DNA from 4 places in the Cedecea davisae genome. Region 4 is predicted to be linked to each of the others. Evidence: riboswitches for the same ligand, from Rfam matches in the RefSeq annotation. Region 4 holds a riboswitch; each other region holds the start of a gene.
The links. A riboswitch is a leader RNA that binds a small molecule or an ion and turns the genes downstream of it on or off. The one in region 4 is predicted to bind thiamine pyrophosphate.
Positions count from the first base shown of each region.

Region 1: linked by a shared signal. The riboswitch ahead of tenA (thiaminase II) and the one ahead of thiB (thiamine ABC transporter substrate binding subunit) in region 4 are both predicted to bind thiamine pyrophosphate.
Region 2: linked by a shared signal. The riboswitch ahead of thiM (hydroxyethylthiazole kinase) and the one ahead of thiB (thiamine ABC transporter substrate binding subunit) in region 4 are both predicted to bind thiamine pyrophosphate.
Region 3: linked by a shared signal. The riboswitch ahead of thiE (thiamine phosphate synthase) and the one ahead of thiB (thiamine ABC transporter substrate binding subunit) in region 4 are both predicted to bind thiamine pyrophosphate.

Region 1 is NZ_CP172054.1:1,674,059-1,677,705, reverse strand. Features, by position in the region: gene ACG1VR_RS08280 (DUF1349 domain-containing protein) at 1-428, opposite strand, end outside; gene ACG1VR_RS08275 (LLM class flavin-dependent oxidoreductase) at 458-1,480, opposite strand; TPP riboswitch at 1,640-1,742, shown strand; gene tenA (thiaminase II) at 1,803-2,483, shown strand; gene ACG1VR_RS08265 (ABC transporter ATP-binding protein) at 2,480-3,220, shown strand; gene ACG1VR_RS08260 (ABC transporter permease) at 3,217-3,647, shown strand, end outside.
Region 2 is NZ_CP172054.1:1,516,825-1,520,471, forward strand. Features, by position in the region: gene ACG1VR_RS07575 (FMN-dependent NADH-azoreductase) at 1-209, shown strand, start outside; gene ACG1VR_RS07580 (DoxX family protein) at 252-656, shown strand; gene lpxO (lipid A hydroxylase LpxO) at 700-1,602, opposite strand; TPP riboswitch at 1,830-1,926, shown strand; gene thiM (hydroxyethylthiazole kinase) at 1,965-2,753, shown strand; gene thiD (bifunctional hydroxymethylpyrimidine kinase/phosphomethylpyrimidine kinase) at 2,750-3,550, shown strand.
Region 3 is NZ_CP172054.1:4,547,564-4,551,210, reverse strand. Features, by position in the region: gene ACG1VR_RS21740 (HesA/MoeB/ThiF family protein) at 1-686, opposite strand, end outside; gene thiE (thiamine phosphate synthase) at 679-1,362, opposite strand; TPP riboswitch at 1,451-1,561, opposite strand; gene ACG1VR_RS21730 (Rsd/AlgQ family anti-sigma factor) at 1,613-2,116, opposite strand; gene nudC (NAD(+) diphosphatase) at 2,214-2,987, shown strand; gene hemE (uroporphyrinogen decarboxylase) at 3,024-3,647, shown strand, end outside.
Region 4 is NZ_CP172054.1:4,059,496-4,063,142, forward strand. Features, by position in the region: gene sgrT (glucose uptake inhibitor SgrT) at 32-211, opposite strand; gene sgrR (HTH-type transcriptional regulator SgrR) at 299-1,957, shown strand; TPP riboswitch at 1,993-2,094, shown strand; gene thiB (thiamine ABC transporter substrate binding subunit) at 2,127-3,110, shown strand; gene thiP (thiamine/thiamine pyrophosphate ABC transporter permease ThiP) at 3,086-3,647, shown strand, end outside.

The sequences.
Region 1 (3,647 bases), 2.4 Mb from region 4:
GGCCAGGTTTTACCGTCTACCGAATATTGCAGGCGAAGGCTGTCACCTTTACGGGTCAGGCGCATCCAGAACTGACGGGCATCACCGGGGAAAAGCCCGGTTGCCCAGTCAGACTGGTCAAGCGTTAACACGCTGCCGATAGCCGGTGCGCCATCATTAAACTCAATCCCGGCCTTTAGCCAACGCTCTTTATTCGCCACAAACATGATGCCAGCCTGGTCATAGAGCGCGCTGAAATCTGCTTTTGCTTTCACCTGGAAAGTAAAATCACCGGCGACTTCGCGTCCATAAAAATGGCCGGAGAATCTTTCAAAATCGTACCAGGTTTTTCGCCAAAAATCGGTCTTTTCATCGGTTATCACCGCAAGAGAGCCGTTTTCCTGTTTCCACACCTGAGGTTCATTAATCCAGTAAAAATCCGTATGCATCACGACGCCCTTCTGGTTCCTGCCTTCGCTTAACGCCAGCCCAATTCAGGCGCGACGTATTTGAGAATAGATTCAATAACGTGCGCGTTATAATCCACGCCCAGCTGGTTCGGGACGGTTAACAGCAGCGTATCGGCTTCGGCGATGGCTTCGTCCTGCGCCAGCTGTTTGATCAGCAGCTCCGGCTCGGCGGCGTAGCTGCGCCCGAAGATAGCTCTGGTTTGCTGGTCGATATAGCCGACCTGGTCACCCTCTTTGCCGCTGCCGCCAAAGTAACTGCGGTCCCGCTGGTCCATCAGGGCGAAGATGCTGCGACTGACGGAAACTCTCGGCTCGCGGGTATGCCCCGCCGCTTTCCATGCTTCGCGGTAGGCGCGGATCTGCTTAGCCTGCTGGATGTGGAACGGCTCGCCGGTTTCATCGTTTTTCAGCGTCGAACTTTGCAGATGCATGCCCAGCTGCGCGGCCCACACGGCGGTGGCGTTAGAGCTTGCGCCCCACCAGATACGCTCCCGCAATCCCGCGGAATAGGGTTCCGGGCGCAGCAGGCCCGGCGGGTTTGGGAACATCGGCTGAGGGTTAGGCTCCGCGAAGCCTTCCCCCTTCAGCGCTTCAAGAAAGACTTCGGTATGGCGGCGAGCCATATCGGCTTCGGTTTCGCCTTCGACAGGAACATAGCCGAAGTAGCGCCAGCCGTCGATCACCTGCTCGGGCGAGCCGCGGCTGATGCCGAGCTGTAAACGGCTGCCGGAAATCAAGTCTGCCGCTCCGGCATCTTCAGCCATATAGAGCGGGTTTTCGTAGCGCATGTCGATAACGCCGGTGCCAATCTCTATACGTTTAGTTTTTGCACCAATGGCCGCCAGCAGGGGAAACGGGGAGCTAAGCTGCCGGGCGAAGTGGTGAACGCGGAAATAAGCGCCGTCCGCGCCCAGCTCTTCGGCGGCAACGGCAAGATCGATGGACTGCAACAGCGCGTCGGCCGCTGAACGGGTGCCGGACTGGGGAGAAGGCGACCAGTGGCCGAACGACAGAAAACCAATTTTTTTCATCGGGGACTATCCTCAGACTCGAAATCACAGGCTTACAGTGACAAAAATTGCGCCTCCTGCGCCAGCGAAATCTCCGTAAACCGCACTAAACGAAACAGTTACGCCAGCCGCCAGGCTCCCCGACGGCGATTGTAATCAAAAAGTAAATATCGTATAACAGGCACCTCCGAGGGGTGTCCTGTTATGGGCTGAGATGGCGTAAGCCGAACCCTTTGAACCTGATCTGGGTCATGCCAGCGAAGGGACGGTCGGCCATAGCGCTTAGCCTATGGCCTGTTCTCACCCCCAGCGTGCCCGGATCTCCACTTATTCAGGAGGTCCAATGTTCACCCCACTTTTCGAAAAGGGTCTTTACGGACGGTTACGCCAGCAGGCTGGTAGCCACTGGCAGGACTACGTTGCTCACCCGTTTATCCAGCAATTAGCCGTCGGCACCCTGCCCGAAGCCGCGTTTCGCCGTTATTTGACCCAGGATTATCTATTCCTGATCCACTTTGCCCGAGCCTATGCCCTGCTGGTCAGCAAACTCCGCACCCTGCCGGAAATGCGCACCGCCACCGCGTCGCTCAATGCCATCGTTGCCGAACTACCGCTGCACGTCGCCTATTGCACCCGCTGGGGCTTAAGCGAAGAGCAAATTGTGGCCCAGCAGGAAGCGCCGGAAACCATAAACTACACCCGCTACGTACTGGACATCGGCCACTCCGGCGACGCGCTCGATCTGCTGGCAGCCCTGATGCCCTGCGTGGCAGGTTACGCTGAAATTGGCCTGAACCTGCTGCACAGCCCTGCCACGGTGATGGAAGGCAATCCTTATGCTTCGTGGATACGCAATTACGGTGATGAGGGTTATCTGGCCGGAGTGCAGGCCTCTATCAACCTGCTTGAAACCGTCGGCCACCAGCGCGGTGCCGAAAGCCGCTTACCTGAACTGGCGGAGATTTTCACCACCGCCACCCGGCTGGAGTCGGCCTTTTGGCAGATGGGGCTAAACGCCTCATGACCGGCAAGCTAACCCCACCCGGCATTCAGGTACGGGATCTCAGCCTGCACTTTGGTAAGCAGGTCATTTTCGAGAAGCTGAACTTCGATATTGCAGGCGGCAGTTTTGTTGCCCTGCTCGGGGCCAGCGGCGCGGGAAAAACCAGCCTGCTGAAGATAATCGCCGGGCTTGCGCAGGCTGACGCCGGGAGCGTTACCGGCAGCGATGGGCAGCCCATTGCCGGGCGAATGGCCTGGATGGGGCAAAAAGACCTGCTTTATCCGTGGCTGACTATCGAAGAAAACGTGGCGCTTGGCTCACGCCTGCGGGGTGAAACGGTTGACCAGCAATGGGCGGCTCATCTGCTTGAGCGGGTAGGTTTGAGCGGTCACGCTCGCGCCTTACCGGCAGAGCTTTCTGGCGGTATGCGCCAGCGCGCCGCCATCGCACGGACGCTATATGAACGTAGGCCCATCGTGCTGATGGACGAGCCGTTTTCTGCACTGGACGCCATCACCCGCACCGCAATTCAGGATCTGGCCGCCGAGCTGCTGGCGGAGAATACCGTGCTGTTGATAACCCACGACCCGATGGAAGCCTGCCGCCTCAGCCACCGTATCCTGGTGCTGTCGCGCTGGCCTGCGGGTATCGACGATACGCACGTTGTTGCCGGGCAGCCTCCGCGTGCGCCGGACGATCCCGATCTGCTGAAAAGCCAGGCCGGGTTGCTGCAACAGCTGATGAGGGCCGCGCAATGACCGGGGAGAAAGAACACGTCCTGGTTCGCCTGCGCCGCGGCCTGGCGGTATTTGTCGGCCTGGTGGTGCTTTGGTGGCTGGCCACTCTGGGCGATATTCCTGCTTTTCTGCTGCCCTCTCCCACTGCCGTAGCGCAGGCGTTGTGGAATGGCCGGGATTATCTTGCCTGGCACACGCTGGTTACCGCATCTGAAATTATCAGCGGCCTGCTGCTCGGCATACTGCTGGGGGCGTTGCTGGCGCTGGGGATGATTTTCTCGCCCCGCCTGCAACGCTGGCTGATGCCGCTGGTGCTCACCAGCCAGGCGATCCCGGTGTTTGCCCTCGCGCCGCTCCTGGTGCTGTGGTTTGGGTTCGGGATGAGCGCCAAGGTGGCGATGGCGGTGTTGGTTATCTTTTTCCCGGTGGTTTCGGCCTTTTTTGACGG
Region 2 (3,647 bases), 2.4 Mb from region 4:
TATTTATCGCTTCCTCGCGAGGCGGCCAGTACACAGGCGACAGCCCGGCGGCATTCCTCGAACACCAGGAAACCTATCTTAAAGCGGTGCTTGGTTTTATTGGCCTGACCGATGTGACCGTGATCCGTGCCGAGGGCGTAAGCCGCGGTGATGAAGTTAAAAACGCGGCGCTTGCCGAGGCAAAAGAGCAGATTGCCGCGCTGTCCTGATAACTGACCTCGCGCCTTAAATCAATTTAACGAGAAACCCGAATGGACAGATACGCTACTAACTTCGCGACCGTGGGTCGTATTGTGATTGCCGCGATTTTTATCGTCAGCGGTCTTGGGAAGATTGCCGCGCCTGAGGCGACGCAGGGCTATATTGCCTCGGTAGGGCTGCCGTTCCCGTTGCTCGGGTACATTATCGCCCTGGCGGCTGAAGTGGGAGGCGGCGTGTTGCTGCTGGTGGGCTATCGCACTCGTTTGATTGCTGCGTTACTGGCAATCTTCACCGTGGCGACGGCGGTATTCTTCCACCACAACTTTGCCGACCAGAACACCGTGCTGCACTTCCTGAAGAACCTGATGATCGCGTCAGGGCTGCTGCAAATCTCCGCGCTGGGGGCAACTTCACTGAGCTTTGATACGCGCCGCCTGCGCCGTCAGCTGCGGTAATTCGCTTTATCAGAGGCCTCTTCAACAGAGGCCTCAATCCGTATTAAAACGCCCGCCAGATAAGTACCGCGATACCGCCAAACAAAATCCATTTGACGATGTAATAAACCGTCTTATTCCAGCTTTTCAGCTTCTTGCCAACGATGCGAATCTGGTAGATATAGCGGAAAGCCCGGTTAATTCCCCCGATCCGATCGTTTTCATCATTAGGCGCAGAGGCGGCGCTCATCAGATTACGCCCCAGCCAGTGGTTGACCCACTGCGCCCAGCGGTAGCGCATCGGTCTTTCGACATCGCAAAACAGGATCAGGCGGTTCTCGCCGCTGGTATTTTCCGCGTAGTGAATATAGGTTTCATCAAACAGCACGCCTTCGCCGTCCCGCCAGCTGTAGCGTTTGCCGTCCACTTCGATAAAGCAGCGGTCATCATTTGGCGTTGCCAGACCCAGATGAAAACGCAGAGATCCTGCGTAAGGATCGCGGTGGCGAGGCAGTCGGCTGCCGTCCGGGAGGGTGGCAAACATCGCCGCCTTGACCGAAGGAATGGCGCGCAGCAGCTCGGTTGTTTTCGGGCAAAGCTGGCTTGCGGATGGGTGGGCGTTTTCATACCACTTCAGATAGAAGCGCTTCCAGCCGGTTTTAAAAAATGAGTTAAACCCGGCATCGCTGAATTTCTCTGCGGCTTTAATTTGCTCCAGCCTTTGCAGGTTTATCCCTTCCTCGCGAATAACATCCCAATTCTGCTGCAAAATTGCCAGCTCGGGGAAAGTCTGCACGTTTAAATAAGGCGTATTGGGCACCCTGGAAAACAGATACATAAAGCCGTTGAGCGGGGCGGTAAAAGTTGAATGATCGGAGAGCTGCCGCCAGAAGCGGAAGCGAACCCGGCCGCGATAATGCACGTAGACCACTGAAATAACGAGAATAAGCAAAATGATATATTTCATATTCTATTATCTGACCGCTGTGTGTTTTTTATCGTTCCCAGCCGAACCTTTATAAAGGTTCAGAGTACCCTGAACACTAAATTCGCATCTGTTGCAGGAATACAGCTTAGCAGTGGTTTTAGCGAAGTAAATAATCGCCGGACAGGTTTGGCGCTTGTCTAAATGCTTGCCCGCTGGCATTATTCTGAACGCGATTAACACAATGTATTAATCACAACATTTTGATTTTAAATGACTCGGGGTGCCCTTCTTTGTGAAGGCTGAGAAATACCCGTACCACCTGATCTGGATAATGCCAGCGTAGGGAAGTCAGATGCCTGTCCGGCGTCCCTTCTTTCACGCCGGACAGGAGCCTTAACCTTATGCAACCTGACCTGCTACCCGGCGCCAGCGCCGCGTCCGTTTTACTTCATCTTCGCCATCATTCCCCGCTGGTTCACTGTATGACCAACGATGTTGTGCAAACTTTTACCGCCAATGTACTGCTGGCGTTGGGGGCCGCGCCTGCGATGGTCATTGAGGCCGAAGAGGCCGCTCAGTTCAGCCCGCTGGCAAGCGCATTACTGATTAACATCGGTACGCTGACCTCTGAGCGGCAGGGCGCGATGCTGGCGGCTATCCAGGCCGCGAACCAGGCGGGTACGCCCTGGGTGCTCGATCCCGTTGCGGTAGGCGGATTAGCATTCCGCACCCGTTTTGCCCATGAAGTTATCGCCCTGAAACCCGCAGCAATACGCGGTAATGCCTCTGAAATCCTCGCGCTGGCGGGTGAGCAGGCCGGCGGGCGCGGCGTGGATAGCACGGACGATGCCCTTTCCGCGCTGCCTGCGGCGCAGAAACTAGCGCGGCAAACCGGGGCGGTGGTCGCCGTAACCGGGGAGACAGACTACGTCACCGACGGCGAAAGGATTATTGCGGTGAGCGGTGGCGGGGAGCTGATGACGCGCGTGGTAGGCACCGGCTGTGCGCTGTCGGCGGTAGTGGCAGCCTGCTGCGCTTTGCCCGGCTCAATGCTTGAAAACGTTGCCAGCGCATGTCGGTTTATGTCACTGGCGGGGGAGCAGGCTATCGCCGTCAGCCGTGGCCCGGGTAGTTTTACGCCCGCGTTTCTCGATGCGCTCTACCAACTGAATGCGGAGGTGCTGGCATGAAACGAATCAACGCCTTAACCATCGCAGGCACCGACCCAAGCGGCGGGGCGGGTATTCAGGCCGACCTTAAAACCTTCTCGGCGCTCGGCGCCTATGGCACCAGCGTGATTACGGCACTGGTGGCACAAAACACTCGCGGCGTGCAGTCGGTCTACCGTATCGAGCCAGAATTTGTTGCCGCCCAGCTGGATTCGGTTTTAAGCGACGTGCGCATAGATACAACCAAGATAGGCATGCTTGCAGAGGCCGACATCGTTGAGGCGGTGGCGGAGCGGCTGGCATTTTATCAGGCGCAAAATGTGGTGCTGGATACGGTTATGCTGGCGAAAAGCGGAGACGCGCTGCTGGCGCCTTCGGCGGTGGAAAGCCTGCGCCGTAGGCTGCTGCCCCGCGTAGCTTTAATTACGCCAAATCTTCCTGAGGCTGCCGCGCTGCTTGACGCTCCCCACGCCCGAACTGAAAAAGAGATGCGTGAGCAGGGCGAAGCGCTGCTGGGTATGGGCTGCGAGGCGGTACTGATGAAAGGCGGCCACCTTGACGATGAGGAAAGCCCGGACTGGTTGTTTACCCGGGGCGACGCTCAGCGTTTTACCGCGCCACGCGTTCAGACCAAAAATACCCACGGCACCGGCTGCACTTTATCTGCCGCGTTAGCCGCGCTGCGTCCGCGCCATGATGATTGGGGGCAGACCGTGGCTGCGGCAAAAATATGGCTATCGAAAGCGTTGGCGCAGGCGGATTCGCTGGAAGTCGGGCACGGCATTGGGCCGGTGCATCACTTCCATGAGTGGTGGTAACCGGTGTCATGCTGGCTTTACTCCTGGAAAGGGTGCAAAAGTGCGCTTTAACTGGCGAATCTGCGCTGCGGGTACCAGGATTAGGGCTGCCCACATT
Region 3 (3,647 bases), 490 kb from region 4:
CAGCCGTGCTGGCGGGCGTCAAACAGGCGCAATAAGCCGGTAGCCGGAGCCATGCCGGTAAGTAATTTGATTGCTTCCAGCGCCTGGAGTGTTCCCATCACGCCAACGACCGGACCTATAATTCCGGCGTTACGGCAGTTGAGTTCCGGCTCGCTTTCATCCGGCCAGACGCAGCGGTAGCAGCCATGCTCCCAGGGCGGGGCGAGAACCATCATTTGGCCGCTAAAACCGACCGCGCTGGCGGTAACGAGCGGCGTACCGGTTGCCACGCAGGCTGCGTTCACCGCCTGGCGGGTGGGCATATTGTCGCTACAGTCCAGCACCACATCGGCTTCATTTACCGCGTTATGCAGCGTTTCGCCGGTTAATCTCTCCTGCAAGGGCACAACTGTTACGCCCGGGTTCAGGCGCTGCAAATGCTGGTGGGCTACGGCAGACTTTGGCTGATTGATATCTTCGGAAGTAAACAGGATCTGGCGTTGCAGGTTGCTGATATGCACTTTGTCATCGTCCGCCACGGTCAGCGTGCCAACGCCCGCAGCGGCCAGGTACAGCGCCGCCGGAGAGCCCAGACCACCAAGCCCGATAAGCAAAACCCGGCTGGCGAGCAGTTTTTCCTGCCCTTTGATAGCCACATCCTCCAGCAGAAGCTGACGGCCGTAGCGCATAAAGTCCGCGTCATTCATCGCCGGTTCCCACCAGTTCAAGCAGCGTGGCGGTGGCGGCACGCCAGTCTGCGGCCTGAGTGATCGCGCTGACCACGGCAACGCTGCCGACGCCGGTCGCCAGAACGGCGGGTACTCTGTCAATGCTGATGCCGCCGATGGCGACGGTGGAATACTCGCCGAGCGTTTGAATATGCTCTGCCAGCTTAGTCAGACCCTGCGGAGAGGATGGCATCTGTTTAGTTTGCGTCGGGAAAACGTGGCCGAGTGCGATGTAGGAAGGACTGGCGCTCAGAGCGCGATCCATTTCCATATTGTCGTGCGTGGAAAGACCAAGACGTAATCCGGCCTCGCTAATGGCGACGAGGTTGGCTACGTCCATATCTTCCTGGCCGAGATGGACACCGTAAGCGCCGTGTTTAATGGCAAGCTTCCAGTAGTCGTTAATAAATAAGCGAGCGTTATAGCGTTTGCCGAGGGCTATGGCCGCGGCAACATCCGCTTCAACCTCTTCATCTCGCTTGTCTTTTATTCGCAGCTGGAGGGTGCGTACACCGGCGTCTAACAGACGCTCAATCCACTCAACGCTATCAACAACCGGGTACAGGCCGAGCCTCTTTGAGGTGGCGGGATAGGGTTTTATCGTAGCAAGGGCGCGCGATTCGCGGCGACCAGAATTTTTCTCAGATGCAGACATAGCGCATTCCAGTATTTATCAGGAAGTGGCTTGCCGGGAGGACGGAGGGAGTACTGGATGTGGGCCGCCCGAACCGGGGGTACCCAAAATCAGAATTACTCTTGTTCCCTTCGCAGGTTTTAACCTGATCAGGTTCCGCGGATCCCGAATTAACGGTCTCAGCCGGTGCATAACACACTCGGCACTCCGACAAGAATGCTTCCCGCCTTGCGGCGGGGAAGTTGTAAATTACTCGTTAATAGCTAACAACTCAAGCGGGACTTGCCACCCCGGCAGGATCGCTGGCGCTGCTATCCAGATTGTTATCGATAGCCAGTAAAACCAGCCTGTCTTCCAGCGAGAAGCGAGATTCCAGGCATTCGCCTATCTCGGAAAGCGCCTGCTGAAACTCGACCCAGCTGTCGCGGTCGATGGCGTTTTCGAGGTGCGAATCATAAAGATCCATGATCTGCTGGGTATTGGCTTCCAGCTGGGGGTAAAGTTGGGCGGCGCTCAGCAGCGGGCTGCTCCCTTCCAGGTTGCTGATAATTCGCTCGTAAATACTAAAATGACCGGAAGAGAGGTAATCCACCAGGCCATGGCAGAAATTATCTAACGCTTTTTCGTCGAGCGCGGTGTGCGATTCCTTGTTAGGCTTGATCCCGACCATGTTGTAATAGGCAACCAACAGGTGTTTACGGGCCTGGAGCCAATGGTCAACTAACTCATTACTACCACCAACGCGCTCAGTCAGATTGGCTAACTGGTTAAGCATGATCGAGACTCCGTGAGTTAAAAGATTGAACGCAAACTAACCCAAAATGTATTAACTAATTGTTTATATCAGTGAACTCGGGGATGTGCACCAGGTTATGGAACGTGTTATTCAAAACTTAGATCATGGTTGGTGGATAGTCAGCCATGAGCAAAAAATATGGCTGCCACAAGGTGATTTACCTCACGGTAACGCCGCCGAGTTCCAGCTTATTGGCGCCAGCGGCAGGTTGATTGGCGAATGGGAAGGCGAGCCGGTCTGGCTGGTGCGTGAAAATCGCCGGGCAGATATGGGTTCTTTACGGCAATTACTGGACCAGGATGTCGGTCTTTTCCAGCTTGCCGGGCGCGGCGTTCAGCTAACGGAATTCTTCCGTTCGCACAAGTTTTGCGGCTACTGTGGCCATGAAATGCACCCCAGCAAAAGCGAATGGGCCATGCTTTGCGGCCACTGCCGCGAGCGTTATTACCCGCAAATTGCGCCATGCATCATCGTGGCCATCCGCCGAGATGATCATATCTTGCTGGCGCAACACACCCGGCATAGAGGCGGCGTGTATACCGTTCTGGCCGGGTTTGTCGAGGTAGGAGAAACGCTGGAGCAGGCCGTCGCCCGGGAAGTGATGGAAGAGAGCAGTATCCAGGTGAAAAACCTGAAGTATGTCACTTCTCAGCCCTGGCCTTTCCCGCAGTCGCTGATGACCGCTTTTACGGCGGACTACCACAGCGGTGAGATAAAAATCGATCCGAAGGAGCTGCTGGATGCGGGCTGGTATCGCTACGACCAGCTGCCTTTGCTTCCGCCGCCGGGAACCGTTGCGCGCCGATTGATTGAAGATACCGTCGCCCTGTGTCGGGCAGAGTATGAGTGATAAACTGCCCGCATACAGCCAAAGGAAATTCTAAAAATGACTGAACTGAAGAACGATCGTTACCTGCGCGCCCTGCAGCGCCTGCCCGTTGATATTACCCCGGTGTGGATGATGCGCCAGGCGGGCCGCTATTTGCCGGAATATAAGGCAACCCGCGCCCAGGCCGGCGATTTTATGTCGCTGTGCAAAAATGCGGAACTGGCCTGCGAAGTCACATTGCAACCTCTGCGCCGCTATGCGCTGGACGCCGCGATCCTCTTCTCCGATATCCTGACTATTCCTGACGCGATGGGGCTTGGGCTCTACTTTGAAGCCGGTGAAGGCCCGCGCTTCAGTTCGCCGATTAAGAACATGGCCGACATTCAAAAGTTGCCGATCCCCGATCCGGAAGGCGAACTGGGCTACGTGATGAACGCGGTGCGGACTATCCGCCGCGAGCTGAAGGGCGAAGTCCCGCTGATTGGCTTCTCCGGCAGCCCGTGGACGCTGGCGACCTATATGGTTGAAGGTGGCAGCAGCAAAGCCTTTACCGTGATTAAAAAGATGATGTTTGCGGATCCGAAAGCGCTGCATCTGCTGCTGGACAAGCTGGCTCAGAGCGTGACGCTCTACCTGAATGCGCAAATCCGTGCGGGTGCGCAGTCGGTGATGATTTTCGAT
Region 4 (3,647 bases):
CTGCTGGCCGGTGAAAAGCACCAATACTCAGTCACACATGAGTCGGCGCGGGGGTATTTTCGGGCATCGGGGTTGTAACCTCCCACTGCATCAAGTCTTCGAGCATCCTTAGTCTTTGCTCTACCGTCAGGCGAGCCAGCCATCCAGAACGAACAGATTGTGTCGCAGCAAAGTACTGTTGGAAAAACTTAACAGGTGATGACCGCATCATAAACACCTCCTCGCTTCATCGCCGATGATTATTGACGTAATATAGGGATAGTTAAATTGATGAGTTTCCAGCGGGAGTTCCTCTTTTATGTCTTCGTCACGTCTGCAACAACAATTCATCCGCCTGTGGCAGTGCTGCGAGGGCAAACCACAGGAAACTACGCTTAATGATCTGGCCGAGCTGCTGAGCTGTTCACGTCGCCATATGCGCACATTGCTGAACGCCATGCAGGAAAAAGGCTGGCTAAGCTGGCAGGCCGAAGCGGGCCGCGGCAAACGCTCGCAGCTCACCTTCCTCTACACCGGGCTGGCGCTTCAGCAACAGCGAGCCGAAGATTTGCTCGAGCAGGATCGCATCGATCAGCTGGTGCAAATCGTTGGCGATAAGGCGGCTGTGCGCCAGATGCTTATCTCCCATTTGGGACGCAGCTTCCGCCAGGGGCGCCATATTTTGCGTGTGCTTTACTACCGCCCTCTGCTTAACCTGCTGCCCGGCTCGGCGCTGCGGCGCTCCGAAACCCATATCGCAAGGCAAATTTTTAGCGGCCTGACGCGTATAAATGAGGAAAATGGGGAACTGGAAGCGGATATTGCCCATCACTGGCAGCAAATATCCCCTTTACGCTGGCGCTTCTTTCTCCGCCCCGGCATTCATTTCCATCATGGCCGGGAGCTGGACATGCTGGATATCATTACCTCGCTACAGCGCATCAATACCCTGCCGCTGTTTGCCCACATCACGCAGATAACCTCCCCGACCACCTGGACGCTGGATATTCATCTCAGCCAGCCGGATGACTGGCTGCCGTGGCTGCTGGGCAGCGTTAACGCCATGATCCTGCCGCGCGAATGGACGACGATGCCGGATTTTGCCAGCCAACCCGTTGGCACAGGGCCTTATTCCGTCGCCCGTAATAATCGCAACCAGCTGAAGATCCACGCATTTGATGATTACTTCGGCTTCCGGGCGCTGATTGATGAAGTTAACTTCTGGGTACTGCCGGAAGTGGGGGAAGAGTCGAGCTGCGGCGTGCAGCTCCAGGGCATGCCGGACAGCGAAAAAGCCGTTGAAAGCCGCCCCGAAGAAGGCTGCTACTACCTGCTGTTCGACAGCCGCTCCACGCTCGGCGTTCACGAAGGCGTACGCCAGTGGATTGGCCACATCCTTTCGCCGGTCAATCTCATTTACCGTGCGGCCGAGCAGTATCAGCAATACTGGTTCCCTGCCTACGGCCTGCTGCCGCGCTGGCATCATTCGCGCCCCGGCCCGCTGCCCGCCAGGCCTGCTGGCCTCGAAAGCATTACCCTCACCTACTACCGCGACCATGTAGAACACCGCGTTATCAGCAATATCATGACCGAACTGCTGGCCGAGCAGGGCGTGAAGCTGATTATCCAGGAAGTCGATTACGCCGAGTGGCACCAGGGCGATGCGCAAAGCGATATCTGGCTGAACAGCGTTAACTTTACGATGCCGCTGGAATATTCCCTGTTCGCCCAGCTGTATGAAGTGCCGCTTATCCAAAAATGCATGCCGCTGGACTGGCAGGGCGACGCCCGCCGCTGGCACGGAAAAACCCTTCCTCTGCCGGAATGGTGCAAGCAAATGCTGGAGCGAAACGACGTTATGCCCTTGATTCACCACTGGTTGCGCATCGAAGGTCAGCGCAGTATGCGCGGGGTAAGAATGAACACCCTCGGCTGGTTTGATTTTAAATCCGCCTGGTTTGCGCCACCCGGCCCATAACGCTTTCGTAACACAGAGGAAATCAGTAGAATCCTCCCTGCTCAACGGGGTGCCAGGACAAATTGTCCGCGCTGAGATAATACCCGTCGAACCTGATCCGGATAACGCCGGCGAAGGGATTTGAGACAGTCCGCTCAATTCCTTTGCCCCCTTTTATAAGAGGTGCGAAGTGTTCAAAAAATTACTGCCGCTGCTGGCGCTGGTCGCCGCTCCCGTTTTTGCTAAGCCCGTATTAACCGTTTACACCTACGACTCATTTTCCGCCGACTGGGGCCCTGGCCCGGCGGTTAAAAAAGCGTTTGAGGCCGACTGTAACTGCGAACTGAAATTTGTCGCGCTGGAAGACGGCGTGTCGCTGCTCAACCGCGTGCGCATGGAAGGTAAAAACAGCAAGGCTGACGTGGTGCTGGGGCTGGACAACAACCTGCTGGACGCGGCTTCACAAACTAAACTGTTTGCGCCATCCAATATCGACACCGCCAGCCTGAAAGTGCCCGGCGGCTGGAAAAACAGCACGTTTGTTCCTTATGATTACGGCTACTTCGCTTTTGTTTATGACAAAAACAAGCTGAAAAACCCGCCGAAAAGCCTGAAAGAGCTGGTCGAAAGCGAGCAGAAATGGAAAGTGATTTATCAGGACCCGCGTACCAGCACGCCGGGGCTGGGTTTGCTGCTCTGGATGCAGAAAGTGTATGGCGACAAAGCGCCAGAAGCCTGGCAGAAGCTGGCGAAAAAAACCGTCACCGTCACCAAAGGCTGGAGCGAAGCTTATGGCCTGTTCCTCAAAGGTGAAGCCGACCTGGTCATGAGCTACACCACCTCCCCGGCTTACCACATCATTGAAGAGAAGAAAGACAACTACGCAGCCGCGGACTTCAGTGAAGGCCACTACCTGCAGGTTGAAGTTGCCGGGCGTCTTGCCAGCAGCAAACAGCCCGAGCTGGCGGAGAAATTTATCAAATTCATTACCACCCCTGGGTTCCAGAACACTATCGCTACCGGCAACTGGATGTACCCGGTAACCGACGTGAAATTACCCGCTGGTTTTGACGGGCTGGTGAAACCGCAAACCACGCTGGAGTTTACGCCTCAGCAGGTCGCGGCCCAACGAGCAACCTGGATTAGTGAATGGCAACGCGCCGTCAGCCGCTGATCCCCGGCTGGCTCTATCCAGGGCTATTTGCCGCCACGCTGGTGGTGGCGGTAGCCCTGGCGGCTTTCCTTGCGCTGTGGTTTAACGCTCCGCAAACGGACGTCTCCGCGCTGCTGCAGGACAGCTATATCTGGCATGTTCTGCGCTTCTCTTTCTGGCAGGCCTTTCTTTCCGCCGCACTCTCCGTTTTCCCGGCTATCTTTTTAGCTCGGGCGCTTTATCGACGGCGTTTTCCAGGCCGTATGGCGCTGCTGCGGCTGTGCGCCATGACGCTGGTGCTGCCGGTGCTTGTCGCGGTATTTGGCATTCTCTCGGTTTACGGGCGCGAAGGCTGGCTGGCAACGCTTTGCGGCTGGCTTGGCCTCGAGTGGAATTTCTCGCCTTACGGCTTACAGGGCATCCTTCTGGCGCATGTTTTTTTCAACATGCCGATGGCCACCCGCCTGCTGCTCCAGGCGCTGAATAATATTCCATCAGAGCAGCGCCAGCTGGCCGCGCAGCTGGGTATGCAGGGCTGGAATTTCTTTCACTTCGTCG